Prochlorococcus marinus XMU1412: one gene and its partner. The protein of the gene in region 2 interacts with the protein of the main gene of each other region in a pairwise test. Links are inferred from orthologs where the notes say so. Each region holds a gene or a part of one and is shown on either strand. Other genes may lie near its edges.

Region 1 (17,982 bases), on a different replicon or contig from region 2:
ACTTTTAGAAATACACATCACTTGCTAGAATAGTTGGAATAAATTTCACACATCTGACAGTTTCGGGTGAATTATTAATATTAATTCCCCGTCAGATGGAGGCTAACCCGAAACCCTTTTTAAATTATGGCTGTTGTATCGCTATCAGAAATGATGGAAGCTGGTGCTCATTTTGGGCATCAAACTAGACGTTGGAATCCAAAGATGTCTAAGTATATATATTGCGCTAGAAATGGAGTTCATATTATTGATCTTGTAAAAACAGCATTGTGTATGAACAATGCATATAAGTGGACAAGAAACGCTGCAAAAAGCGGTAAACGTTTCCTATTTGTCGGTACAAAAAAACAAGCATCAGATGTAGTAGCTCAAGAAGCTACACGGTGTGGAGCTGCATATGTAAATCAAAGATGGCTTGGAGGGATGTTGACTAATTGGACAACAATGAAAGCTAGGATTGAAAGATTAAAGGATCTAGAAAGAATGGAAAGTAGTGGTTCAATAGCAATGAGGCCTAAAAAAGAAGCTGCAGTATTAAGGAGAGAACTTGAAAGATTACAAAAATACTTAGGTGGACTTAAGGGTATGAGAAGATTACCAGATGTGGTTGTATTGGTTGATCAGAGAAGAGAATCTAATGCAGTATTAGAAGCTAGAAAATTAGACATCTCATTAGTATCAATGTTGGATACAAATTGCGATCCGGATTTGTGTGAAGTTCCAATCCCTTGTAACGATGATGCCGTTAGATCTGTGCAACTTATTTTAGGAAGACTTGCAGATGCCATAAACGAGGGTAGAAAGGGCTCAAATGCCGAAAGAAAAAATTAAATTCCAATTTAAAACTTACTATTCACTATTTTTTATTACTTCAAATGGGAAACATTACAGCAAAACTTGTAAAAGATCTTAGAGACAAAACTGGCGCAGGAATGATGGACTGCAAAAAAGCACTTAACGAAACTGAAGGAAATCTAGATAAAGCTTTGGAATGGTTAAGAAAGAAAGGCATAGCCAGTGCTGAAAAGAAATCGGGAAGAGTAGCGGCCGAAGGGTCAATTGGTAGTTATATACATACCGGATCAAGAGTCGGAGTTTTACTAGAGTTAAATTGTGAAACTGATTTTGTTGCTAGAGGTGATATATTCCAATCTCTGTTGAAGGATGTCTCAATGCAAGTAGCAGCATGCCCAAATGTTGAGTATGTATCAATTGATGAAATACCAGAAGATGTTGTGGAAAAAGAAAAGCAGATTGAAATGGGTAGGGATGATTTATCTGGAAAACCAGAACAAATTAAAGAAAAAATAGTTGAAGGGAGAATAGCAAAAAGACTTAATGAGCTTGTTTTGCTTTCACAACCCTACATTAAAGATAGTTCTCTAACAGTTGAGGATCTTGTTAAACAAGCAGCTGCAAAAATTGGGGAAAATATCAAAGTGAGACGCTTTACAAGATATACGTTGGGTGAAGGTATCGAAAAAAATCAGATGGACTTTGCTGAAGAGGTCGCATCAATGCAAACAAACTAGTCACTTGAATGATTTGAATAATTACAATAATTACATAGATATAGATAAAATTAATTCTCAAATAGAGAGAGCAGACATACAAAAAAGAATATTAACTAGAAATATCTACAAGGAATATGAACTTTATCTTAATCTAATAAGAGATCTACTTTTCATCTCTGTAGAAAAAGGCCTTAATCAAATATATAGTTATCCATTAATTAATGATAATTTCTTGAATGAAAATGAATTCTATAGTCATTTTGAAAAAAAAATAAGTAAATTAATATTTACGAATTTGCCCTTTTTAACAGTAGAACAATTAAAGATAAATGAAATTGAAAAAAATATAAATAAGGAAATTAATTTTACTATTTTTAATAGTTCCACAAAAATAAAGGATGATCATAAAGAAAAATTTCAATATGAAGATGGTTGTCAATTAAAAGAACCCACTCAGTTCAAGATTACTGAAGACTTTCCAAATACTTCTGAATATTATAAAGCTCATAATTATGAGAGATTAGTATCACTTGATTTAGATAATAACCACCATAATAATTATTTATCTAAAAATAATATTTTTGAAGATTTAGGAGTGGAAAAAAAATTTATTTCCTCCTTAATTGAATTAATAGGAGAAGAAAAGGTGGAAAAATCAATACATCAAGAAAAAGAAAATATCAATCAAATGGATAATTTACCAAAAAATCAGATTCTTAATAATTTTGATTTAATAGACAAGTCATTGGAAAATTTACTATTGAATCTTTCATATGATATTAACCAAGAATTATTCAAGGCAAATCTAATAAAAAAGATGATATCTAAAGATTCTTTTGTTTACTTAGTAGGCAAAAATTTTATGATAAAACATCCATATCCTTTTGTTATTAATTTCGAATTAAACTTAAATCGGTCATCATTAACCGGTAATAATTTTCCAAGCATTATTTTCTTCAATATATCTACTGTTGAGTTAGAGTTTAAAAATTTAAATCTTTCTATTCAAAGGAACAAAATAAATGAGCTAAAAAATCAATTTCAGCGTTTGATTAAAAAAGAGACATATTGGAGGCAAAAAGAAATAACTTTGAATAGGATACGTTGAAAAAATAACTCTTTTTTCAAATGTGACTATTAGCGGGAATAATAATAAATTAATTAAAGATTGGATAAGACCTCTTCAAAAATCTCTTACTATTGAAACTGAAAACAAATTTATTAATACTTTAGGAAGAGAAAAATATTTTAATGATTATTTGCATGAATCATTAAAAAAACTAGATAATCTAAATCTCTCAGACGAATATTTAAGGATATTTTATGAATTTTCTAAAAAATATAATGAATATAATAAATTAGATGAAAATCAAAGAAAAAGATTAATTATAGATACAAGAAAAAATCTTTATAAACTAGGTAAAACTCTAGAAATAGAGAGTTCTAATAATATTTCTAATAATGTTTTTCTGAATAAAGCTGATTCAAGTTTGTCTTTTGATTCAGATATTTCATTAATAAAAAATGTAGGAAAAGTTTATAAAAATAAGCTTAATGAATTAGGGATATTTCATATAAAAGATCTAATTAATTATTTCCCACGAACATATTTAGACTATACGAATAGAGTCAAGATAATAAATTTAAAACCAGATAATTTATACACGTGCATTGCAATCGTTAAAAGATTTTATATTCATAAGAGTAAAAAAAATAGTAATTTATCAATAATGAATATTGTAGTTTCTGATGAAACGTCTTCAATAAAGGTTACAAAATTTTTTTTAGGAAGAAGATTTAGATCTTACTCCTTCTTCACATCTCAAAAATCTTTGTATACTACTGGTACCAAATTAGCAATTTCCGGTAAGGTTAAATTGACAGAGTATGGCAAAACTTTTGTAGATCCGCAAATTGAAATTCTTAAGGATAATAATGATAATTTTAATTTCTCAGGCAAAATATTACCCTTGTATTCATTAGGTGAAGCATTATCAAATATGAGTTTTATAAAACTTATGAAAAAGGTACTAATTTATGCAAAGCAATATCCAGAAATTTTAAATAAAAAGCAACTTGATTCATTATCTTTACTATCAAAAGGAGAGTCGTTGATTAATATTCATTTTCCACCAACTCAACAGGCACTTATTGATTCAAAAAAACGTTTGGTTTTTGATGAGTTATTCCTACTTCAAATAAAGTTCCTACTTAGAAAAAGAAAGACGAATAAAAATTTAACTTCCCTTCAATTACCTCAAAAGAAATCTTTATTAAAAGAATTTTTAAATACCTTTCCTTTTGAATTAACAAAATCTCAAGAAAATGTTTTAAATGAAATTAAGAAAGATTTATCTAATCCCGAACCAATGTCTAGATTGCTTCAGGGAGATGTGGGAAGTGGTAAAACCATAATTGCAATAGCGTCTCTTTTACTTGTCATTGAAAAAAACCTGCAAGGTGCATTTATGGTCCCAACTGAGGTATTGGCAGAACAGCATTATAAAAATTTATTGAAATATTTGAACCCCCTTTTAGTTTCTGTTGAACTACTTACTGGGAATACTCCTCAAAAAAAGAGAAAAGAAATTTTCTCTAATTTGAACAATGGATTAGTTGATATCCTCGTAGGTACTCATGCATTATTTGAGGATAAAGTCATCTTTAATGCATTAGGCATGGTCGTAATTGATGAACAACATAGATTTGGGGTTACTCAAAGAAATCGATTACTAAATAAAGGAGAAAATACTAACTTGTTATCAATGACAGCAACACCAATTCCAAGAACTCTTGCGCTTTCTATTTATGGTGATTTAGATGTGAGTCAAATTACAGAACTACCTCCTGGGAGAGTTCCCATAACAACAAAAATAATATCAGAAGACGATTTAACTAAGTTGTTCAAGATTGTTGAAGATGAGATTAATAAGGGAAAGCAAGCTTATGTGATTTTGCCACTTATAGAAGATTCAGAAAAAATGAATTTAAGCTCCGCGAAGAAAACATTTAAACATTTATCAGAAGAGGTCTTTTTTAACAAAAAAGTTGGATTATTACATGGCAAATTAAGTCCACAAGAAAAGAATGAAGTAATTAATTCTTTTTTAAAGAATGAAATTAATTTATTGGTTTCAACCACAGTAATTGAGGTTGGCATTGATGTGCCTAACGCCACAATTATGATTATTTATAATGCTGACAGATTTGGATTGTCCCAGCTACATCAATTAAGGGGGAGAGTTGGTAGAGGATCAACAAAATCTTTTTGTTATCTGGTAACCCCCGATAAAAATGGATTAGAAAATAAACGACTTTGTGTTTTGCAAAAATCTAATGATGGCTTTTATATCGCTGAAAAAGACTTGGAGCTTAGGGGACCAGGCCAGATTTTAGGATATAGACAATCCGGATTGCCTGATTTTGTACTGGACAATTTACCTAACAATAAATTTCTTATTGATAAGGCTCGTGAAGAGGCTATTAAGATTATTAGTGATGATCCTGATTTAAAAGAAAATATTGTTTTAAGGAATATACTTATCGATAATTCTGATAATAAATTCATTCATGATTTCTTAAATTAAAAACTATCATTGTAATTTTAGATATATATGCCACTATGAATCAATTGCAAATTTTAATTGAAAATTTGGAATAAAATACCAATTAAAGATAATGGAGATAAATTAATAGCTATACCTAGCTGTCTAAAGTTTTTAGATCCCCACCCTTACTCTCATTTAGGAGCACCTTACAAAGATAAAACTTCTATTTGGAAATTAAGAGAGGAGGTAGTAAATAGATTAGTAAAAGTAAATGATTATTTGATATCAAAGAGTGGTTTTAACCTTTTAATTTATGACAGTTGGCGACCTTTAGAAGTCCAGGAATTTATGTTTAAAAGAGCATTTTCATTAGAGTGTGAAAAATCAGATATTGATATTTCTTTTGAAAACATAAATTCTTATCCATCCATTTTAAAAAAAGTGGAAAAATTTTGGGCATATCCTTCTTATGACACTAGGTGTCCCCCCCCTCATTCAACTGGGGGTGCATTGGATGTTTGTTTATCTGATAAAGACGGAAATCTTGTTGAAATGGGAAGCATGGTTGATCAAATGGATGAGACCTCAAATCCATATTTTTATGCAAACATAAAGAATGAAGAAGCAATTATTTGGAATAGTAGAAGAAATTTATTAAGGGAAATTATGACTAAATTCGGATTTGCTCAACATCCTAATGAATGGTGGCATTTTAGTTATGGTGATCAATTATGGGCTTGGAAAAATAAAAAAACAAATGCCCTTTATGGAAAAATTTAAATTCTATTGATTTTCATTTAGTAAATTTAATATATAATTTTCATCTTGAGTATTTATAAAATCTCCGAAATCCAAATCTAAATTACTCTTCCAATTATCAAATAATGGTTGAAGAGTTTTTTCTAAATCGTTAAGTTCCATTCTTTGTAAAAATGGTTTAGCAAGCCTTTGTAGATTTTTACTTCCTCCCAACCATAATTGGTATTTGTTTTGCCCACTTCCAACAAGTGCTAATTCGGCCATATAAGGCCTGGTACATCCATTCGGACATCCTGTCATTCTGAATAATATTGTCTTTTGTATTTTTAGTTCTAATAGTAAATTTTCAATCCTTTTTAATACATCAGGTAATATTCTTTCAGCTTCAGTCATTGCAAGACCACAAAGTGGTAAAGCAGGACAAGCTAAAGCGTGTCTTTGTATTTCATTAATGTTTTCTAAATTATCGTATCCAATTTTTGATAGAGATTTTTGAATTTCACCTTTGTTTTTATTGGCGATATTACAAAGTAAAATATCTTGATTTGGTGTGAGCCTTAAATCTAAATTATATTTTTTAACAATACTTGTGATGGTATTCTTCTTATCTCCAGATAATCGCCCTGATAATAATGGTAAACCTACGAAATGGGAGGTTTTATTTTGTTTATGCCAACCTAGGTAATCAATAAGAGCCTTATCAGGTTCTTTTCTAATTTTTTTAATTTCTTTTTTGAAATACTTATCAGAAAGTATCTTTTTGAACCATTTAATACCTTTCCTATGAAGAAGATACTTCATTCTTGAATTTTTTCTTGATTTTCTATCACCATAATCTCTTTGAATAGCCACAATGCTTTGTATTAATTCATAAACATCAGGTTCTTCAACATATCCAAGTGGATCTGCAATTCTGGCAAAGGTCTCTTCATTATTATGTGTGCGGCCCATACCACCTCCAACATAGAAGTTGCACCCTTCTAACTTTCCATCTTTAGAGGTAAAGGCAACTATTCCTATGTCATTGGTAAGAAGATCAACAGAATTGTCCCCAGGAACTGTAACAGCACATTTGAATTTTCTCGGTAAATAAGTTGAACCATAGAGAGGCTCATCTTTTATCCCACTAAAAACATTATCTTTGAATTGGAGCTTCCTAATTGCTTCAATATCTTTGTCAGGCTTTATGGTGTACTCTAAATCTCCATCAGCCCAAAGCTCTAAAAAAGTTCCCTGGCCAGCCATTGGGGTGAGGAGATCTGCAACTTTTTTTGCCAATGCTCTTGCAATATTATAGTCTGGCGAATCAAATGGAGCCGCGGGTGCCATAACGTTTCTATTTATGTCTCCACATGCAGCTAATGTGGAGCCCATTGAATTTACGATTGTTTGAATTACTTCCTTTAGGTTCTCCTTTCTAATTCCATGCATTTGAAAGGCTTGTCTTGTAGTGGCCCTTAGTGTTCCATTGCCTAGTTTGTCAGATAATTCATCTAATGCTAAAAATAATTTCCCAGGGACTTCACCGCCCGGATTTCTTAACCTAAGCATCATTTGCCAATCTTTACTTTTGCCAGGCCTTCTATTTTCTCTGTTATCTTGTTGATAGCTACCATGAAATTTTAATAACTGAACTGCATCATTGGTAAAATGATCGCTCTCATTGACTAATTCTGTAGCTAGTGGCTCCTTAAGAAATTTGCTACTTTTTTTAAAATTTTCAAATTTAGAAACTTCTAGTCCATTTGCCAAACAAACAGTTTCTTCCTTGGCAGGATCTTTTTTCTTTTTTACTTTCTCAACCTTGATCAAAGGACCAAAAAATATCTCTTTTTATACATTAGCGAAAAGCTTATTTAACTGGTAGTAAATTATAGTAAGTAAAGTCATATTTTTTTCTTGTCTAAATATTTACTTGAGATAGGAACAGAGGAGTTGCCCGCAAAATTTTCTCATTCTGTTCTAGAGCAATTTAAAACTCTAATAGAATTTGAATTGGATAAAAAGTTAATCAAATTCGAACATATAGTTGTTACATCCACACCAAGGAGGATAATTCTACTTATCGAAGGTTTAGTTGATTATGCAGAAGATAAGATAATAGAAAGAAAAGGGCCTAAAGCAAATTCAGCTTATTTAAATGGATGCCCTACTAATGCTGCTTTAGGATTTGCTAATAGCTTAGATATAGATGTAGGCGAACTAGAAATAAAAAGTACAGAAAAGGGTGATTTTGTATTTGGAAAGAAAATTGAGAAAGGACAATCAACAAGAATTTCTTTGTATTCGATTATCCCAAAATTAATAAAGAGTCTTCAAGGCCCTCGATTTATGAAATGGGGTGCTGGGAATATAAAATTTTCAAGACCTATTAGATGGATTGCCTCTATTTATAATGATGAAATTCTTGATTTTGAATTTGATGAATGTGATCCAAAAATTCAAATAAGTAATAAATCAAAAAGTCATAGATTAATAAATGAAGTTTTAGAAGTTCAGAATCCTGATGATTTTTTTGAATTATTGAAACGAAATAGAGTAATAGCTATTCGAAAAGAAAGAAAAGAAAAAATTGAAAGTTTAATAAATCAGGCATCTAAATCTTTAAATCTGAAACCAGACCTTTCAGAAGGATTACTAAATGAACTAACTGATTTAGTTGAATGGCCAGACTTAATTATTGGCAAATTTAGTGAGGAATTTCTTGATCTTCCGGTTGAAGTTCTCTCAACAGTCATGAAAAATCATCAGAGATACGTTCCTCTTTTATTGAAAAATAAAAGTTTTTCTAAACTAGATTTAAGCTCTGAAAAAAATATTAGTACAACTTTTTGCGTTATTTCAAATGGTCTTGAAGAATCAAATAATAATATTACTAAAGGTAATGAGAAAGTATTAAGGGCAAGGTTTTCAGATGCAAAGTTTTTCGTAGAAAGTGACAAAAAAGTTGCTTCAATCGAAAGAAATGAAAAGCTTAAATCTGTTTCATATTTGAAAGGACTTGGAAATATATTCCAGAGGGTAGAAAGAATAGAGGAAGTTACTAAAAAAATTCTTAAATTTTTAAATGATAGGTCTTTAGAAGAAAAAAAAATAATAGAGGCTGCTAAATACTGTAAAAACGACTTATGTAGCGAAATTGTTTTCGAATTCCCTGAGCTGCAAGGAATAATGGGTGGTAAATATCTTAAATATGAGGGATTTAGTGAGGATGTTTGCTTGGCTGTCGCTGAACATTATTTACCTTCTTTTTATAAAGATGCGTTGCCCTCCACAAAATATGGTGCAATAGTTTCCATAGCAGATAAGGTCGAAACTTTAATAAGTATATTTATTTCTGGTAAACGTCCCAGTGGATCATCTGATCCTTATGCTTTAAGAAGAAATTTGAATGGAGTGATTAAAATAATTTGGGATTATGAAATTGATTTACCTTTAGATAAATTATTCAAAGAACTTATTGATTTTTGGAAAATCTTATTTCCGAATTTAAACTTCTCAAGAGAAAAAGTATTTTATGATTTAAATGAATTTTTAGTTCAAAGAATTGTTAGTCATCTAGAAGAAATATCACTAAGTAAAGAATTAATAAAGGCCGTTTGCTCTTCTGATGAATTACCTCAAAAAAGAGTAATGAATATTGTTGATCTTAAAAATAGGATTAATTCCATTATCAATTTTAACGAAAAGGATAATTTTGTTGAAATCCAAAAGGTGATTACTAGGGTAAGCAAATTAGCAAATAATAGTGATCTTTCAAGAGAGGTTCTCTCAACAAAAGATTATGTAAACACAAAACTTTTTGAAAAAGATTGTGAATTCAAAGTTTTTGAATTTATTAAAGAATTAGAAAAACTCTTTTCTAAAGGCTATTGCAATTATTTGGAACTTCTAAATTTGTTTGAGATTAATGTAAACACTATCGAGGATTTATTTGATAATGAAAAGGGAGTCCTAATAATGTCAGAGGATTTAAAAATAAGAAACAATAGACTCAATTTGTTGAGCTTAATTAGAAATTATTCTCTAAAAATAGCCGACTTTACACTTTTGAACTCTTAACTTTAATGCCTCCCTTTATTGAATAATTTTCTAGCATTTTTTCTACTTCTTTATTTTCCCTAACAGCACTATCAACGGGTTTATATTTTAGAGGCGCTAGGGCTTTCCCTCTTAAAATCGAACCAAGTGTAAGCATTGTAATTTTAAGTTGTTGTAATGGTTTCATGGAGACAACTTTTTTGTATAAGTAACTATCAAAAGTAAGTCTTTGTACATCCATGTCATCACACATCTCAACAAAGGCTTCTCTAGCAGAATCATTTCTGTAGAAAATATTTTGAAGGATTTCTAGCACCTTATAAGTTGTGCCATATTTTTTATCCCATTTTTTAAGATAGTTTTTTAAATCTTTTTCTGATGGAATTACTTGGCCTTTTTTTGATGCTTCAACAATTTCTTCAGCACACATTCTTCCGCTTTTTGCAGCAAAATAAATACCCTCTCCAGAACTTTTTGTAACATAACCAGCTGCATCACCAACCAATGCCATTCTCCCAACTACCCTTCTTGGCCTTGGATGCTCAGGAATAGGGTGAGCTTCTACTTTTATTACTTCACCATTAACAAGTCTTTTCTTTGCCCTATTTCTTACACCCTCTTGAAGTCCTTTAATTAATGACTGATTCTTTTGCATGGTTCCAGTGCCCACAGCAACATGATCATATTTTGGAAATACCCACCCATAAAAATCAGGAGAAACATCAGTTCCAACATACATTTCAGCAAGATCTTCGTAGTAACTCATTTCTTCTTTAGGCAATTTAATTCTTTCCTGAAATGCTATAGCAACTTTGTAATCACCTGCATCCATGGCTTTTGCTACTCTGCTATTGGCTCCATCAGCTCCGATCAAAAGGTCAACAGTAAGCTCTTTGAGTTCCCCCTTTTTATCTCCATTCGTAAAATCTGAGTAGGAAAGCTTATATGGCCCTTGATTATTATCGCCAGTATCAATAGAAGTAACTAATCCATTTATTAATGTAGCACCAAGATCTGATGCTCTGTTGCGCATAAAGGCATCCATAACTTCTCTTCTACACATTCCAATAAACTCATTATCACTTTTTCCATAAACTCTATCTAAACTTATATCTACTTCTCTATTTGATGGAGATATCATTCTCATATGCCTTACTTTTCTATCAATAATTGACTCAGGCAAATCAAATTCTTCGACCATGCAAAGTGGAATTGCTCCTCCACATGGTTTCGCATTATCTAATTTTCTCTCGAAGAGCCAAGTTTTTATTCCAGCTTTAGCAAGTATTTCTGCCGCGCATGAACCACTTGGACCTCCACCAATAACAGCTACCCTCAACATATGAAAAAAAATATTACTGTATATAAAAACTACATCTTTTTTGCTTATAAAAGTGCATTTCTTAAAATAATAGTTAATATCGAAATATCTTTTCCAAATTCACTTCTAAATATTGGAACTAAACAAAGATATCGATCAATTTGATATACCACTTGCCAAAAGAACTTACCTAAATAATCCAAATTCAACATTATTAAAAAAACTATTAATATTTTCTCCATTTCTTTTTCTTATCTTTTCTGTCGCTGCTTTGCGATTAATTAAAAATATAGAAATAGGATCACTTGATAATCTCAATTTTCAGGCTCAGATAAATCACGACCATAGAATTTTAGGTCATTTACCCTATGCGGAAATTTCTAAGGAGAAATTAGTTTTAATTGAGCCTAATATTGAAGTTCATATGGATATGCGCGATTCTCTACTAAGGATGAGAGAAGAAGCCAAAAAGGATGGGATATATTTAGTCTTCTTGAGTGGTTATAGATCAATAAATTTGCAAAACGATATCTTTTATTCTTTAAAATCTATTAGAAATCAAGAAGCGGCAGAAAGAGCTAGAGTTTCAGCCCCTCCAGGGTATTCCGAACATAGTACAGGTTTCGCAATCGATATTGGTGATGCTACTCAAAGAGAGACAGACTTTGAAACCGACTTCGAAAATACTGACGCCTTCAGATGGTTAATAAAAAATGCAGCTAAGTTTCACTTTAAGTTATCGTTCACCAAAGATAATAAATATATAGATTACGAACCCTGGCATTGGAGATATGAGGGGTCAATTGAAGCATTAAAAGTTTTTGAAAGCTCAAATAGAAAATTATAAATCTAATTGATTAATTTAATTATTCAATAAATTATATTTTTCAAAGTCTTAAAGAGAAAATTCTCATAATAAGCATACTTTGAGTTAGCCTTAATAAAGTTAATCTAATATTTGTATAAATTCTATAAATGTCATCTTCGATAAAAGAAATTAGAAATGTTGCAATTATTGCTCACGTAGATCATGGGAAGACAACTCTTGTAGATGCATTGTTATCTCAATCAGGAATATTTAGAGACAATGAAGTTATTCCTACATGTGTAATGGATTCAAATGATCTTGAAAGAGAAAGGGGGATAACAATTCTCTCAAAAAATACTGCAGTTAACTACAAAGATACCAGAATTAATATTATAGATACACCTGGACATGCCGATTTTGGAGGAGAAGTTGAAAGGGTTTTGGGAATGGTTGATGGTTGCCTGCTTATTGTTGATGCAAATGAGGGACCTATGCCTCAAACAAGATTTGTTTTAAAAAAAGCATTAGAAAAAGGACTTAGGCCTATAGTCTTTGTAAATAAAATTGATAGACCACGAGTAGTACCAGAAATAGCAATTGATAAGGTCCTTGATTTGTTTTTGGAGTTAGGTGCTGATGATGATCAATGTGATTTCCCTTATCTTTTTGGGAGTGGCTTATCTGGTTTCGCAAAAGAAGAGATGGAATCTAATAGTGACAATATGATGCCTCTTTTTGAAGCTATTATTAGACACGTTCCTCCTCCAGTAGGTGATTCTAATAAGCCTCTTCAGCTACAAATAACTACTTTGGACTATTCTGATTTCTTAGGCAGAATAGTAATTGGGAAGATCCATAATGGAACTATAAAAAATGGCCAACAGGCTAGTTTAATTAAAGAAAACGGAAAAACTATTAAAGGTAAGGTTAGTAAGCTTTTAGGATTTGAAGGCTTACAAAGAATTGATATAAATGAAGCATTTGCAGGTGATATTGTTGCTGTTTCTGGTTTCGATGACGTCAATATTGGTGAGACCATAGCATGTCCCGATTCTCCTCATCCTCTTCCATTAATCAAAGTTGATGAACCTACCTTAAATATGACTTTTGTTGTCAATGATTCACCATTCGCGGGTAAGGAAGGGAAATTTGTTACCAGTAGACAATTAAAAAATAGATTGGAGAGGGAACTTCTAACAAATGTTGCCCTAAGAGTAGAAGAAACTGATTCTCCTGACAGGTTCTCAGTTTCAGGAAGAGGAGAATTACATCTAGGGATATTGATTGAAACTATGAGAAGAGAGGGTTTTGAGTTTCAAATCTCACAACCTCAAGTAATTTTCAGAGAAATTGATAATGTTGAATGTGAGCCTATAGAGACTTTGGTTTTAGATGTACCTGAAGTATCTGTTGGTTCTTGCATCGAAAAACTTGGATCTAGAAAGGCAGAGATGAAAAACATGCAGACAAGTTCTGATGGTAGAACTCAATTAGAATTTCTAGTACCATCAAGAGGATTAATTGGATTTCGCGGGGAGTTTGTAAGGATCACCAGAGGTGAAGGTATCATGAGCCATTCGTTTTATGAATATAAACCTAAAACAGGAGACTTTGAAACCAGAAGGAATGGCGTTCTTATAGCTTTTGAGGAAGGTGTAGCCACATTTTATGCTTTAAAGAATGCTGAAGATAGGGGAGTATATTTCATTAAACCTGGAGTTAAAGTTTATAAAGGAATGATAATTGGTGAGAATAATCGACCTCAAGATCTTGAGTTGAATATATGTAAAACTAAGCAGTTGACTAATATGAGATCTGCAGGGGCAGAAGAACTTGATACTTTGCAGTCACCTGTGGATATTACCCTTGAAAGAGCGCTCGAATATATTGGTCCAGATGAAATGCTAGAGGTAACACCGGATTCAATAAGAATGAGAAAAATAAATAAAAAGAAAAAAAATTAGTAATTGCTTTAATGAACGAAGAAAGTGCAAAAAGTTTTCAAGATTCCCTTTTTACAGCTTTAAATCTTTTTAACAATCATGAATGGTACGAGGCTCATGATGCTTTTGAAGAAATATGGAATTCCGTAGATGGTGACGAAAGACAAGTTATCCAAGGAATTTTACAAGTATCTGTTTCTCAGTTTCACCTAAGTAAAGGTAATTTAAATGGAGCTACTATTTTGCTTGGAGAGGGTTTAGGCAGAATAAAAACTAGAACCAAGATTGATTTAGGGATTGATCTTGAATCCTTCTGCCAATGTTTGGAAGATTTATTAAGGAAATTACAATATAGAGAACTATTAAACGAGAACGATAAGCCTTTTTTGAAACCTCTTTGATGAATATATCTTTATCTTCAATTAAATTACTATTATGTATTTAATTTTTTTTCAAGAAAGTGAGAAAACTAATCGATCTCAAGGAAAATGAACCTAAATATTCATAATGTATCCCTTTCAATTAAAGGAAGATTAATTGTAAATGATGTTTCCATAACTGTTAATCCAGGGGAAGTTGTAGGTTTGATGGGACCTAATGGTGCTGGGAAAACTACAACTTTTAATCTTGCAGTTGGGAATATAAAACCAGATAAAGGTGAAATTTTAATGAATGGGAAAAATATAACCAATCTTCCTCTACCAATTAGATCAAGACTTGGGTTAGGGTACTTAACTCAGGAAGCGAGTATATTTAGAGACCTCACAGTTAAGGATAATATAGATTTGGCTTTACAAAATTCATCTTATAGTAGAGCAGCTATAAGAAATAGAAGAGAACAATTAATTAATGAATTTAATTTGAATAACTTTGTAGATAATTATGGTTATCAACTTTCAGGAGGAGAGAGGAGGAGGTGTGAAATTGCAAGGGCTCTCACTGTAGGCAGAAAAGGACCTAAATATTTGTTATTAGACGAACCTTTTGCTGGGATAGATCCTCTAGCTGTTAATGATCTAAAGAAACTAATTCTAAAATTAAGTAGTGATGGGGTGGGGATTCTCATTACAGACCATAATGTGAGGGAAACCCTTCTAATTACTAACAAATCATATGTATTAAGTGAAGGACAAATTTTAGCTAAAGGTTCATCAAGTGAATTGGCTTATAATCCAATAGTCAAGAAGTATTATCTAGGAGATAATTTCAAACTTTGAAATGCTTTTTTAAAATAAATTAAAACTTTATTATTAAAAATTTACTCATATGAGAATGATTTTAATTATTATTTGGTTGTCATTAAATATTAAAACTTGAGAAATTTCTAGAAATGTTACTAGATAATTTTTTTAAAAATTTAATATATGAACCGGTTTCAGTCTTAGGTCTTTTAGTTTTTTATTTATTATTAATTAACTTACCATTATCTTTGGGTGCAGTTTTTAAAAAAAAGTCTTCTGCTGCTGTAAGACTCATTACGATTTTAGTGAACTTATTAATAACATTACAGTTACTTTTTAGGTGGTCAATTTCTGGGCACTTTCCTATCAGCAATTTGTATGAATCTCTTTATTTCCTTACTTGGGGTATCACATTAGGTCAACTATTGGTTGAAAGAGAATACCAAGCACCAATAATTCCTTCAATTGCTATACCTATTGAGTTACTGACTGTGGCTTTTGCTTGTTTTGTTTTACCTGAGGATTTGAAATTATCATCCAATTTAGTTCCAGCTTTAAGGTCTAGTTGGTTAGTAATGCACGTTAGCGTCGTAATGCTTAGTTATGCAGCATTAATAATAGGTTCTTTACTTTCAATGTCTGTTTTGTTTATCAATAAAAATAAGCCACTTCAAATCAGAAGTAGTTCTACAGGTATAGGAGGATTTAAACTTTCAAATAGCTATCCCGTAAATGATTTAGTTGAGCCTATTGAATTTTCTCATTCAGAAGAATTAGATACATTAAGTTATCGTTCTATATTGGTAGGTTTTGTTCTTTTGACTCTCGGTTTAATTTCAGGTGCAGTTTGGGCTAATGAGGCCTGGGGCACATGGTGGAGTTGGGATCCAAAAGAAACATGGGCATTTATCTCATGGTTGTTTTATGCCGCTTATCTACACATGAGAATAAGCAAGGGTTGGCAAGGACGCAAACCAGCATTATTAGCATCTACAGGCTTTTTAGTTGTTTTAGTATGTTATTTAGGAGTTAATTTTTTAGGAATAGGTTTGCATAGTTATGGATGGATATTTGGGTGATTTCTTAATCATCCAGAATATTTATTGAGGTTCTGAAAGAACATTCCCTTTTTGTGCTTCTTGTGCAACTTTTCTCAAGTCATCACATCCTTCTTTTAATGTTGGGTAAGCAAACATTCCGCTACCTGCAATAAAACAATTAGCACCAGCATCGGCACATTGTGAAATAGTCCAATTTGCTTTTATCCCCCCATCAACTTCAATGTCGACATCTAAGTTTTTTTCGATAATAAAGTTTCTTATTTCTCTTATTTTATTAAGCATTGTTGGTATATAAGCTTGTCCTCCAAAGCCTGGATTAACTGTCATAACCAAAACATGATCAACCATATCCATTATATTTTTAATCATTTCAAAAGGAGTATGAGGGTTCAATGCAACAGAAGGAGATCCTCCTAAATCTCTTATTCTTCCAAGAACTCTATGCAAATGAATATTTGCTTCGGCATGAGCTATTACTACTCCTGGTTCACCATTTACCCCTTTTGTAGCGTTTACATAAGATTCAAGCATTGTTTCACAGTTGTACTGGCTTACCATTAATTGAGTTTCAAAAGGGACATTGCAATATTTCCTGCATGCAGCAATCATTTCAGGACCAAATGTAAGATTTGGTACGAAATTTCCATCCATTACATCAAACTGAATTCTATCTACCCCAGCTTCCTCGAGCTCTTTCACACATGCCCCCATATTTGCCCAATCTGCTGGTAAAACTGAAGGAATTATTTGAATTGGTCTATTTGCACCAGTTAAATTTGCTTGATTTGACTCAGTCATTTAATTTTTAAAATATTTAATAAAGATACTATATTTAGTTGTTTATTCCTAATTTCAAGTCACGGCCTGATAAAGTAACAGCTGTAAAGAGTTAAAAAAAGCTTACTAGCATAATAATTCTCATAAAAAATTGCATTTTATATGAGATCATACTCAAAACCTTTTAGAAAAACCTCAAAATTTAATTGTGAATCAAACTTTAATTCAAGAAATTCTCGAAGTTGTCGAGCAAGCAGCTATTGCCTCAGCAAAACTAACAGGACTTGGTCAAAAAGATGAAGCTGATGCTGCAGCTGTCGAAGCAATGAGATTGCGAATGGGCAAAATTGAAATGAAAGGGAAAATTGTTATTGGAGAAGGTGAAAGAGATGAAGCACCCATGCTTTATATAGGTGAAGAGGTTGGTAGTGGAAGTGGCCCAGGGGTTGACTTTGCAGTAGATCCTTGCGAAGGAACTAATCTTTGTGCGAATAATCAAAGAGGTTCTATGGCGGTTTTGGCTGCCTCTGATACGGGTGGTCTTTTCAATGCTCCTGATTTTTACATGAACAAATTAGCAGCGCCTCCTGCGGCCAAAGGTAAAGTTGATATTAGAAATTCAGCTACTGAAAACTTGAAGATACTAAGTGATTGCTTGGGCCTTTCTATTGATGAGCTTACTGTAGTTGTAATGGATAGAACTAGACATAAAGATTTAATTAAAGAGATTCGAGGATGTGGTGCAAAAGTACAACCGATTTCTGATGGTGATGTTCAAGCTGCGATTGCATGCGGTTTTGCAGGAACTGGAACACATTGCTTGATGGGTATAGGAGCAGCTCCAGAGGGTGTTATTTCAGCTGCTGCGATGAGAGCTCTCGGCGGACACTTTCAAGGACAACTAGTTTATGATCCGGCAATCGCTCAAACTTCTGAATGGGCTGATTACACAAAAGAAGGAAATATAAAACGTCTTAATGAAATGGGCATAACAGATATAGATAAAATCTATGAAGCAAATGAATTGGC
Region 2 (9,366 bases):
CAACCATGAGAACAGTTATAAATGTTAAATCTGGAGGATCAACTCCAATTTCGGGTATGGTTCACTCGGTTGTATTGTTGATAGTTTTAGTTGGTGCAGGACCTTTAGCTGAGCAAATACCAACTGCATTGTTAGCAGGAATTCTTATAAAAGTAGGCCTAGATATTATTGATTGGGGATTCTTGAGGAGAGCTCACAAATTATCTTTAAAAACATCAGTAGTAATGTACGGCGTACTTTTAATGACTGTTTTTTGGGATTTAATTTGGGCAGTTTTAGTCGGTGTATTCATAGCAAACATGCTCACTATTGATTCAATAACCGAAACTCAACTAGAAGGCATGGATGAGGATAATCCTTTATCAGAAGATGATCAAGGAAAAAATGCTTTGCCTGCTGATGAAAAAGCACTTCTAGATAGATGTTCGGGTGAGGTAATGCTATTTAGACTTAAAGGACCACTTAGTTTTGGAGCAGCTAAAGGCATATCTGAGAGAATGATGCTTGTAAGAAACTACAAAGTTTTGATATTAGATATCACTGATGTACCACGACTTGGAGTTACAGCGACTCTTGCAATAGAGGATATGATGCAAGAAGCAAAAAATAATTCCAGAAAAGCATTTGTTGCTGGTGCTAATGAAAAAGTAAAAGACAGATTAGCTAAGTTTGGAGTTGAAGGCATTATTGAAACAAGAAAAGAAGCTTTAGAAACTGCTCTAAATGAAATAGCCTAGTAATTTATGGAAATAAATCCAATTCTGCAAAATGTATTAGCCCCGCCAGTTCTTTTCTTTTTGATTGGAGCAATATCAGTACTCTTTAAATCTGATTTAGAAATACCAGCTCCATTACCTAAACTCTTCTCCTTATATCTGCTACTAGCTATTGGGTTCAAAGGAGGTATAGAGATACAGAAAAGTGGTTTTACAGACCAGGTATTGCCTACTTTAAGTGCTGCAATACTGATGTCACTTATAATCCCGCTGATTGGATTTTTAATTTTAAGACTTAAGTTTGATGTCTTTAATTCAGCCGCAATAGCAGCAGCATACGGTTCAATTAGTGCTGTTACATTTATTTCCGCAGAAAGTTTTTTGGAGAGTCAAAAAATAGCTTTTGATGGGTTTATGGTTGGCGCATTAGCTTTAATGGAATCTCCCGCAATAATTGTTGGATTATTACTTGTGAAATTTGCAGCTCCCAAAAATAGACCAAAATCAAGAAAAATGCATCTAAGCGCAATATTACACGAATCACTTTTGAATGGATCAGTTTATTTATTGCTCTCAAGCCTAATTGTAGGGTTTCTCACTGCTTCCAGTAATCCCTCGGGAATTGCAAAAATGGAGCCTTTTACTGGACAATTATTCTATGGAGCAGAATGCTTCTTCTTATTAGATATGGGAATAGTCGCTGCTCAAAGATTGCCGAGACTGAAGAATGCGGGTTCGTTCTTGATTGGCTTTGCCATTTTTATGCCTTTGTTTAACGCATTTATTGGTGTTTTTGTTGCAAGATTTTTATCTTTAGGGCCTGGCAATGCACTTTTATTTGTGGTTTTATGTGCAAGCGCCTCTTATTTAGCAGTTCCTGCAGCGATGAGGATGACAGTTCCAGAAGCTAAATCTAGTTATTATATTTCAACTACACTAGGTCTAACTTTCCCATTCAATATAGTTCTTGGCATTCCAATATATATGAGTTTAGTAAATACCATTATCCCATTGTCCCCTTTATAAAAATGAAAAGATTAGACTTGATATTTAGTGAAAGAGAACTAGATGCAATCATTAAAACATTAGAAAAAGCTAATGTTCCTGGATATACAGTTATGAAACACGCCACAGGCAGAGGACCTGAAAGAGTTGTTACTGAAGATATGGAATTTACAGGATTAGGTGCAAATGCTCATGTAATTGTTTTTTGTGAGCAAGAATTAATAGATAAAATGAGAGATAATATCAGGGACGATTTAAGCTATTACGGAGGAGTTGCTTATATTTCTGAAGCAACACCCCTCTAAATTAAAGAAGCAATATTTATTTTTAAGAATGAATCCAATCTACTCTTATATTTTTTCGACTATTTAAGTATCTATCAATTGACATTGCAGCAATACATCCATCAGAAGCTGCAACAACCGCTTGCTTAAATGGTGTATTTCTTATATCTCCAATTGCCCAAACTCCATCAGAGTTTGTGGACATAAAGTCATCCACAATAACTCCTCCGTCCTCTTTTAAAGCAATTTGATCCCCTAAAAAATCAGTAATTGGCTTTGAACCACTCATGTAAACAAACACTCCATCTAAATTTAAATTAATAGGATTTTCTTCTTGCTTATTTTTTACAACAACTCCATTCACACCCATATCATCACCCAATATTTCCAATAATCTTGTTCTACTCCAATGTTTTATATTTGAATTATCCATCAATTCCATAGCTTCTTCATTATCTGATTTAGGATCACTTGATGTAATCCAATGTACAGTAGAAGCAAATTTAGTAAGAACAGTTGCCTCTTCAATTGCCTCCTTGTTCACTCCAACTACGGCAACTTCTCTATTTTTATAAAAAGCTCCATCACATGTAGCACAATAACTTACTCCTTTGCCAAGAAAATCAGCTTCCCCCTTAAATGAAGCAGGCCTACCCATAGCTCCACTTGCAAGAACAAGTGCTTTAGCCTTGAAGGTGCCTTCGGGTGTATAAACCATTTTCCATTCTCCACTAGCATCTATTCCAAACACTTGTGCTCTTCTATAGTCTGTGCCGTATTCCACAGCCTGTTCTCTCATTAGAGTAAGTAATTTCTCCCCACTTATATCAATCGGAACACCTGGATAATTAGCAATTTGATGAGTTATTGCTAAGGCGCCAACAGATGGATTTTTATCTAGAATTACTGTCTTTAAGTTTGACCGCGATGTATAAAGTGCGCAAGTACATCCGGCGGGACCTCCTCCGATAATAACTACATCTGACTCAATGATTTCCAATTTTTAAAAACTCCTTTTTAGTAGTTAATTAGATGAGCTTTTGGTTAGAAGATATCTTTAATGTGAATACCTAACCTTGTATATAGATATAAGTTAAAAGAAAAAAAAGAAAAAAGCATAATATAGAAACAAACTTACATAGGAAAAACATAAACAATTAACTATCAAAATGATCACTTACGTGAAATGTTCTGTATTGATCTATTATTAAGTCATATCGAAAAATCAATTGCCGTAGAAACATTATATTTTCATGACCAACTCTGACTACCTTTTAAAAGCTGCTATTAAGAAAGTAACCGAAAAATTAAACGAGATATTGGTTGAAAAAATTGAAGAAGCAACAAATATTGCTCAGGATGCTCCAGAAATTCTCAAAAAAGAATTTGATAGTTTGAAAGAATCCATAATCGAAGAAGCCTCAAGAATGGAGAAAGCTGAAAATATTCAAGAAAATGAGTCCACAAATACTTATCAAGATCCCAAAATAACAATAGCTTTAAATCAAATTGAAGATATCAATAAGCAAATTGATCACTTTAATAAAAATATAAATAATCAAATTATATGAGTTATCACATTCTTCATTATCGTTTAAAAAAATTTAAGAGGGCCTTTCTTATTTGGGTAACTCTGATTTCGCTTTTAATAAATTTGTGGATAGATAATATTAGATTTACAATTTTCCAAACTAAGAGCAATGAAAAAAGTAAGGTCCAAATTAAAAGAGCAAGGTGGTTTACTAATCAATTAATAAAGCTTGGATCAGCATTTATTAAAATTGGACAATTATTATCAGCGAGACCTGATTTAATTCCTAATACCTGGATACAGGAATTGTCTAAATTGCAGGATCAAGTTCCTAAATTTTCATTTGCGCAAGTTGAAGAAACTATAAGAAGAGAACTAGGGTCTAAGTTTAATGATATAGATCAAATAATAAGTGATCCGGTTGGATCAGCATCATTAGCTCAGGTTCATAGGGCAACATTAAAAGATGGTACGAATGTAGTATTTAAAGTGCAAAGACCAAATTTAAAAGAATTATTTGTTATTGATTTGGGCATAATGCAGCAAATAGCGGGATTGTTGCAGAAAAATAAGAATTGGAGCCGAGGTAGAAACTGGGTTGAGATTGCCAAAGAGTGTAGGAAAGTTCTCATGAAGGAGCTTGATTTTAATTGTGAAGCACAATATGCAGCAAGATTTAGACAGCAATTTCTTGATGATAAAAATGTTGAAGTTCCTGAAGTAATTTGGGATATGAGCAGTGAAAAAGTGCTTTGCTTAAGTTTTCTGGAAGGAACAAAAATAAGCGATTTAGAAAAATTAAAATCACAAGAAATTGATTTACCTAAAATTGCAGAAATAGGGGCTATCAGTTATTTAAAACAATTAGTAAATTACGGTTTTTTTCATGCAGACCCTCATCCAGGGAATCTAGCAGTTTCAAATGAAGGTAAATTGATTTTTTATGATTTTGGAATGATGGGCAATATCTCAAATAATCTTCAAACAAGATTAGGGGGGATGGTTAAGGCTGCTGCTTTAAGAGACGCTTCATCACTTGTTAGTGAATTACAACAGGCTGGGCTAATTTCAAAAGATATTGATGTAGGACCAGTCAGAAGATTAGTCAGAGTGATGCTTAAAGAAGCCTTAACTCCACCATTTAGTCCAAATATTATTGAAAAATTATCTGGAGATTTATACGAACTTGTCTATGAAACACCATTTCAACTGCCAGTAGATTTAATCTTTGTGATGAGAGCTTTATCAACTTTTGAAGGAGTTGGTAGAATGCTTGATCCAGGGTTTAACCTTGTATCAGTTACCAAGCCTTATTTAATAGAACTTATGACTTCAAATAATCAAACTCCTAACGATTTAATTAACCAATTTGGAAGGCAAGTGGGTGAACTAGGATCGAAAGCTGTTGGTATTCCCAAAAGAATAGATGAAAGTTTAGAAAGATTAGAGCAGGGCGATTTACAATTACAAATAAGAATGGGAGAGTCTGATAGGCAATTCAAAAAAATGTTTACTGCTCAAAAAACTTTAGGCCATTCAATTCTTATAGGAAGCTTATCAATTGCATCTGCTTTACTTGTAACCAATAAACAAAATAATTTTGCATTGTTGCCACTTTTTTTTGCACTCCCAATAAGTATTGATTGGATAAAATGCCAATTAAGTATGAGAAAAGGCTCACGTTTAGAAAAACTTAAAGGCTAAAAAAACTATATATTTTTGGGACCTAAACCTAAAGCTCCAGCGAATCTTGCTTGATTTCCTAATTCCTCCTCAATTTTTAAAAGCCTATTGTATTTTGCAATCCTTTCACTTCTACTCAAAGAGCCGGTCTTGATCTGACCCGATCTTGTTGCGACAGATAAATCAGCAATTGTTGTATCTTCAGTCTCACCACTTCTATGACTAATAACACTTGTGAAACCAGAAATTTTAGCTAATTCAATAGCCTCCAAAGTTTCAGTTAATGTTCCAATTTGATTTACCTTTATTAGGATTGAATTGGCAGAATTTTCCATAATCCCTTTCCTTAATCTTTCTGTATTAGTAACGAATAAATCATCACCTACAAGCTGAACTTTATTTCCTAATTCTTTGTTTAATTCTGACCAACCCTCCCAATCATCCTCTGCTAAACCATCTTCTATTGAAACTATTGGATAATTGGAAACTAATCTTGAAAGATATGAAATCATTTCAGAACTATTTAAACTTTTACCTTCATATTTATAAATACCATCACTATAAAATTCAGTACTAGCGGCATCTAAAGCTAAAGATACCTGCTCACCAGGCTTAAATCCTGCTTTTTGAATTGCTTCTAATAATAAGTCCCCTGCTTCTTCGCTTGATGACAAATTCGGAGCAAATCCACCCTCATCGCCTACAGCGGTAGATAGACCTTTTTGATCAAGTAATGATTTTAATGAGTGAAAAATTTCAGTACCCATTCTTAATGATTCACTGAAATTATTAACTCCATGTGGAACAAGCATAAATTCCTGAAAATCAAGACTATTTGGTGCATGTGCACCACCATTTATTACATTCATCAATGGGACTGGAAGAAGATTGGATAATGGATCTCCAAGATATCTATATAGGGGAATTTCTAAAGCATTTGCTGATGCTCTAGCAGTGGCAAGACTTACTGCAAGGATTGAATTTGCTCCAAGGTTAGACTTATTAGGAGTTCCATCAATTTCAATCATTAATTTATCTACTGCAGTTTGATCTAAAGATGACAAACCACATAAAGCCGGCGATATGGTTTCATGAATTTTATTAACGGCATTCAAAACGCCTTTTCCCATATATTTCGAACCACCATCTCTTAATTCATGTGCCTCATGAGCACCAGTGCTAGCTCCGCTGGGAACAATTGCTCTACCACTTGCACCACATTCCAAAAATACTTCTGCCTCTACAGTTGGATTACCTCTTGAATCAAGGACTTGCCTTGCTTCAACAGTATCAATAAGAAAATCAATAGTTTCTTTCACAATTTAATTATTACTATTTAAATCCTATTAATAGCTGAACTATTTGGCTAATATCTGAAATATATTTGTTAACCAACTATAATTTTTTAATTTTATAAGGGCTTAGATACTATTTAACGTTTTTTTTGATTCTAAAGTCCCCTCAAATCCTCTCATCTAAATAATTTTCAAATTCATCTTACAATTTGAAAATTATTGGATGATTATTAATGCAGTTCCTATTTAGAATATTAATTAATAATCAACTATAGTTTTTATAGTTTATGAGAGAAACACTTACATCCAGTCCTGAACTATTTAGCGATATTAGTTGGAATCTTCTTTTATTAGGGGAAGAAACCGCAAAAAAATGGGATCATAGCGAATTTAATATTGAACACATAATTCATACATTGTTCTCATCAAGTGAATTCTTTGCCTTCATTGAAAAATTATCAATCGACCAAGATACAGTTTTAGACATAACAGAAGATTTTTTAGAAGAGACACCAACAAATGAGTCAGATATTTTTACTATCGGAGAAGATTTAGAAATTTTATTAGATAACGCGAATCAGATTAAAACTCAATGGGGATCGAGATTAATAGAAATCCCTCATTTACTAATTGCTCTTGGAAGAGATTTAAGAATTGGAAATTATGTTTTTGAAGAAGGAAACCTTTCCATGGAAAAATTAGAGGAAGAATTAAAGTTTTACCCAAATATTAATAAATCAAAAGATTCTTTTAATTATGGGAATGTGATTGAAATAAATAATCAATCTAATTTCGAATCAAACAACGAGACTGAAGAGACTCTTGTAAAAGAAGAAAAATTTAAAAAAGCTATTGTTCCATTACCGAAAAGTGAACTTCAAATTGAAACCAAAAAACAAGTTGGAAAAGATGAAACTGTTCTTTCAATTTATGGAAAAGATTTAACAGGATCAGCTAAAAAAGGCTTATTGGATCCTGTTTTAGGAAGAGAAAATGAGCTCAATAATTTAATGAGGGTACTCTGCAGAAGAAACAAAAATAACCCTATACTTATTGGCAATCCTGGAGTTGGTAAAACCTCAATTGCAAAATTACTTGCGCAATTAATTGTAGACAAAAAAGTTCCTGATACTTTAAGGGACTTAAAAATTATTTCACTTGACTTAGGTGCATTAGTTTCTGGGACCAAATTTAGAGGTCAACTAGAGGAAAGACTAAGCTTAATAATGCAGGAACTAAATAATCCAAACCAAGGAATGATTCTTTTTATTGATGAAATTCACTCAATATTAAGTTCTGACAGATCTTCTACCGACATCAGTAATATCTTAAAACCTTTATTAGCTGAAGGAGAACTTAGATGTATCGGTACAACAACACCTGAGAAATTTCGTGAAACTATTGAAAAAGATCAGGCATTAAATAATTGCTTTCAAAAGATAGCTGTTAATGAACCTTCAGTAGAATTAAGCGTAAAAATATTACAAGGAATCAAAAAGAAATATGAATTACATCATGGCATAAAAATTTCTGAAGAGGCTGTAAACTATTCTGCAAAATTGGCCGATAGATACATCAGCGATAAATGTCTCCCTGATAGTGCAATAGATTTAATTGATGAAGCAGCTGCACAGTTGAAAATCGAGTCTAATAATATGCCACAAATCATTCTCCAACAAGAAAACAAACTTAATACTATTGATGAAAAATTGAATAATTTGCAAGGAGAAAATGTCGAAGCTCAAGAAAAACTATTGAATAATAGACAACAATCAGAGGCAAAATTGAACGTTCTTTTGGAAAATTGGAACAATTTACGTGAAGAAATGGAGGAATTATCTATTTTAATGAAAGAAGAAGATAAGATAACCAAACAAATTAAAGATAAATCAAATCGAGAAATTGAAAATGATCTAGATTATTTAGAAAAGCTTGAAGAAGAGTTAAGTGAAATAGTGAATGACATACAAAAAGTTGAAGAGAACTTTAATAAAATAAAGAAAAATAGAAATTTCCCTTTTAAATATCAAGTTGAACCTGATGATATTGCAGATGTTATATCAAAAATCACAGGAATTCCAATTTCTAAAGTAGTTTCAAATGAACGTAAAAAATTAGTCAATCTAGGAAAAGAACTAAGTGAAAAAGTTATTGGACAAGAAAAAGCTATAGAAGCTGTTTCTGCTGCAATTAGAAGAGCTCGAGTTGGCATGAAAAGTCCCAAAAGACCTATTGGATCTTTTTTATTTATGGGTCCTACTGGTGTTGGTAAAACAGAATTAGCAAAATCTCTTGCAACAGCTTTATTTGATGAAGAAGACGCACTTTTAAGATTAGACATGAGTGAATATATGGAGAAAAATGCCGTAGCAAGACTTTTAGGAGCTCCCCCAGGTTATGTTGGTTATGAAGAGGGAGGTCAATTAACTGAAGCTGTAAGACGTAAACCCTATTCAGTAATACTTCTTGATGAGATAGAAAAAGCACATGCAGAAGTATTTAATATCCTTTTGCAAGTCTTAGATGAAGGAAGATTAACGGACTCCCAAGGAAGGACCGTAGATTTCAAAAATACGGTAATCATTATGACAAGTAACCTAGCTGGTAAATCTATACTGGAGTATTCGCAAAAGATTTCTAAAAGTGAGGGAAAGTTAGAAAAAGATCAACAAATTCTAGATGATTCAATTAGTAATGCATTGTCTTCAATTTTTAGACCTGAATTTTTAAATAGAATTGACGAAGTAGTAAAGTTTGATCCATTATCTATTGATGAACTTCAAAAAATAATCATTCTACAAACAGAAGATTTAAAGAACCTGCTACTTGAGCAGAAAATAAATATCGCTATA

The links.
Region 1: the proteins of eno (region 2) and rpe interact in binary tests that used the Escherichia coli proteins (3 or more experiments, as listed by UniProt). The link is inferred for Prochlorococcus marinus XMU1412 from one-to-one orthologs.

What each region holds. Positions count from the first base shown.
Region 1 is NZ_JAAORJ010000002.1:223,177-241,158, forward strand. Bases 15,096-17,819 are described here. They hold rpe (ribulose-phosphate 3-epimerase), read right to left. Parts: upstream 16,975-17,819; coding sequence 16,216-16,974; downstream 15,096-16,215. Other genes in these bases: lptB (LPS export ABC transporter ATP-binding protein), read left to right, coding at 15,096-15,151; ccsB (c-type cytochrome biogenesis protein CcsB), read left to right, coding at 15,265-16,194; glpX (class II fructose-bisphosphatase), read left to right, coding at 17,162-17,819. Outside these bases: rpsB (30S ribosomal protein S2), read left to right, coding at 127-831; tsf (translation elongation factor Ts), read left to right, coding at 876-1,532; HA152_RS04095 (adenylate cyclase), read left to right, coding at 1,537-2,622; ATP-dependent DNA helicase RecG, read left to right, coding at 2,645-5,101; HA152_RS04105 (M15 family metallopeptidase), read left to right, coding at 5,159-5,842; HA152_RS04110 (NADPH-dependent assimilatory sulfite reductase hemoprotein subunit), read right to left, coding at 5,846-7,633; glyS (glycine--tRNA ligase subunit beta), read left to right, coding at 7,721-9,883; chlP (geranylgeranyl reductase), read right to left, coding at 9,864-11,204; HA152_RS04125 (M15 family metallopeptidase), read left to right, coding at 11,317-12,030; translational GTPase TypA, read left to right, coding at 12,159-13,955; HA152_RS04135 (DUF309 domain-containing protein), read left to right, coding at 13,967-14,335; more of lptB, read left to right, coding at 14,423-15,095; more of glpX, read left to right, coding at 17,820-17,982. UniProt on the Escherichia coli protein: Catalyzes the reversible epimerization of D-ribulose 5-phosphate to D-xylulose 5-phosphate.
Region 2 is NZ_JAAORJ010000001.1:197,201-206,566, reverse strand. What follows is about bases 4,393-7,390. They hold eno (phosphopyruvate hydratase), read right to left. Parts: upstream 6,539-7,390; coding sequence 5,246-6,538; downstream 4,393-5,245. Other genes in these bases: HA152_RS01085 (ATP-dependent Clp protease ATP-binding subunit), read left to right, coding at 6,802-7,390; HA152_RS01095 (ABC1 kinase family protein), read left to right, coding at 4,393-5,240. Also shown: HA152_RS01120 (SulP family inorganic anion transporter), read left to right, coding at 1-737; HA152_RS01115 (sodium-dependent bicarbonate transport family permease), read left to right, coding at 744-1,742; HA152_RS01110 (P-II family nitrogen regulator), read left to right, coding at 1,745-2,026; HA152_RS01105 (NAD(P)/FAD-dependent oxidoreductase), read right to left, coding at 2,049-3,005; HA152_RS01100 (hypothetical protein), read left to right, coding at 3,259-3,576; more of HA152_RS01095, read left to right, coding at 3,573-4,392; more of HA152_RS01085, read left to right, coding at 7,391-9,366. UniProt on the Escherichia coli protein: Catalyzes the reversible conversion of 2-phosphoglycerate (2-PG) into phosphoenolpyruvate (PEP). It is essential for the degradation of carbohydrates via glycolysis.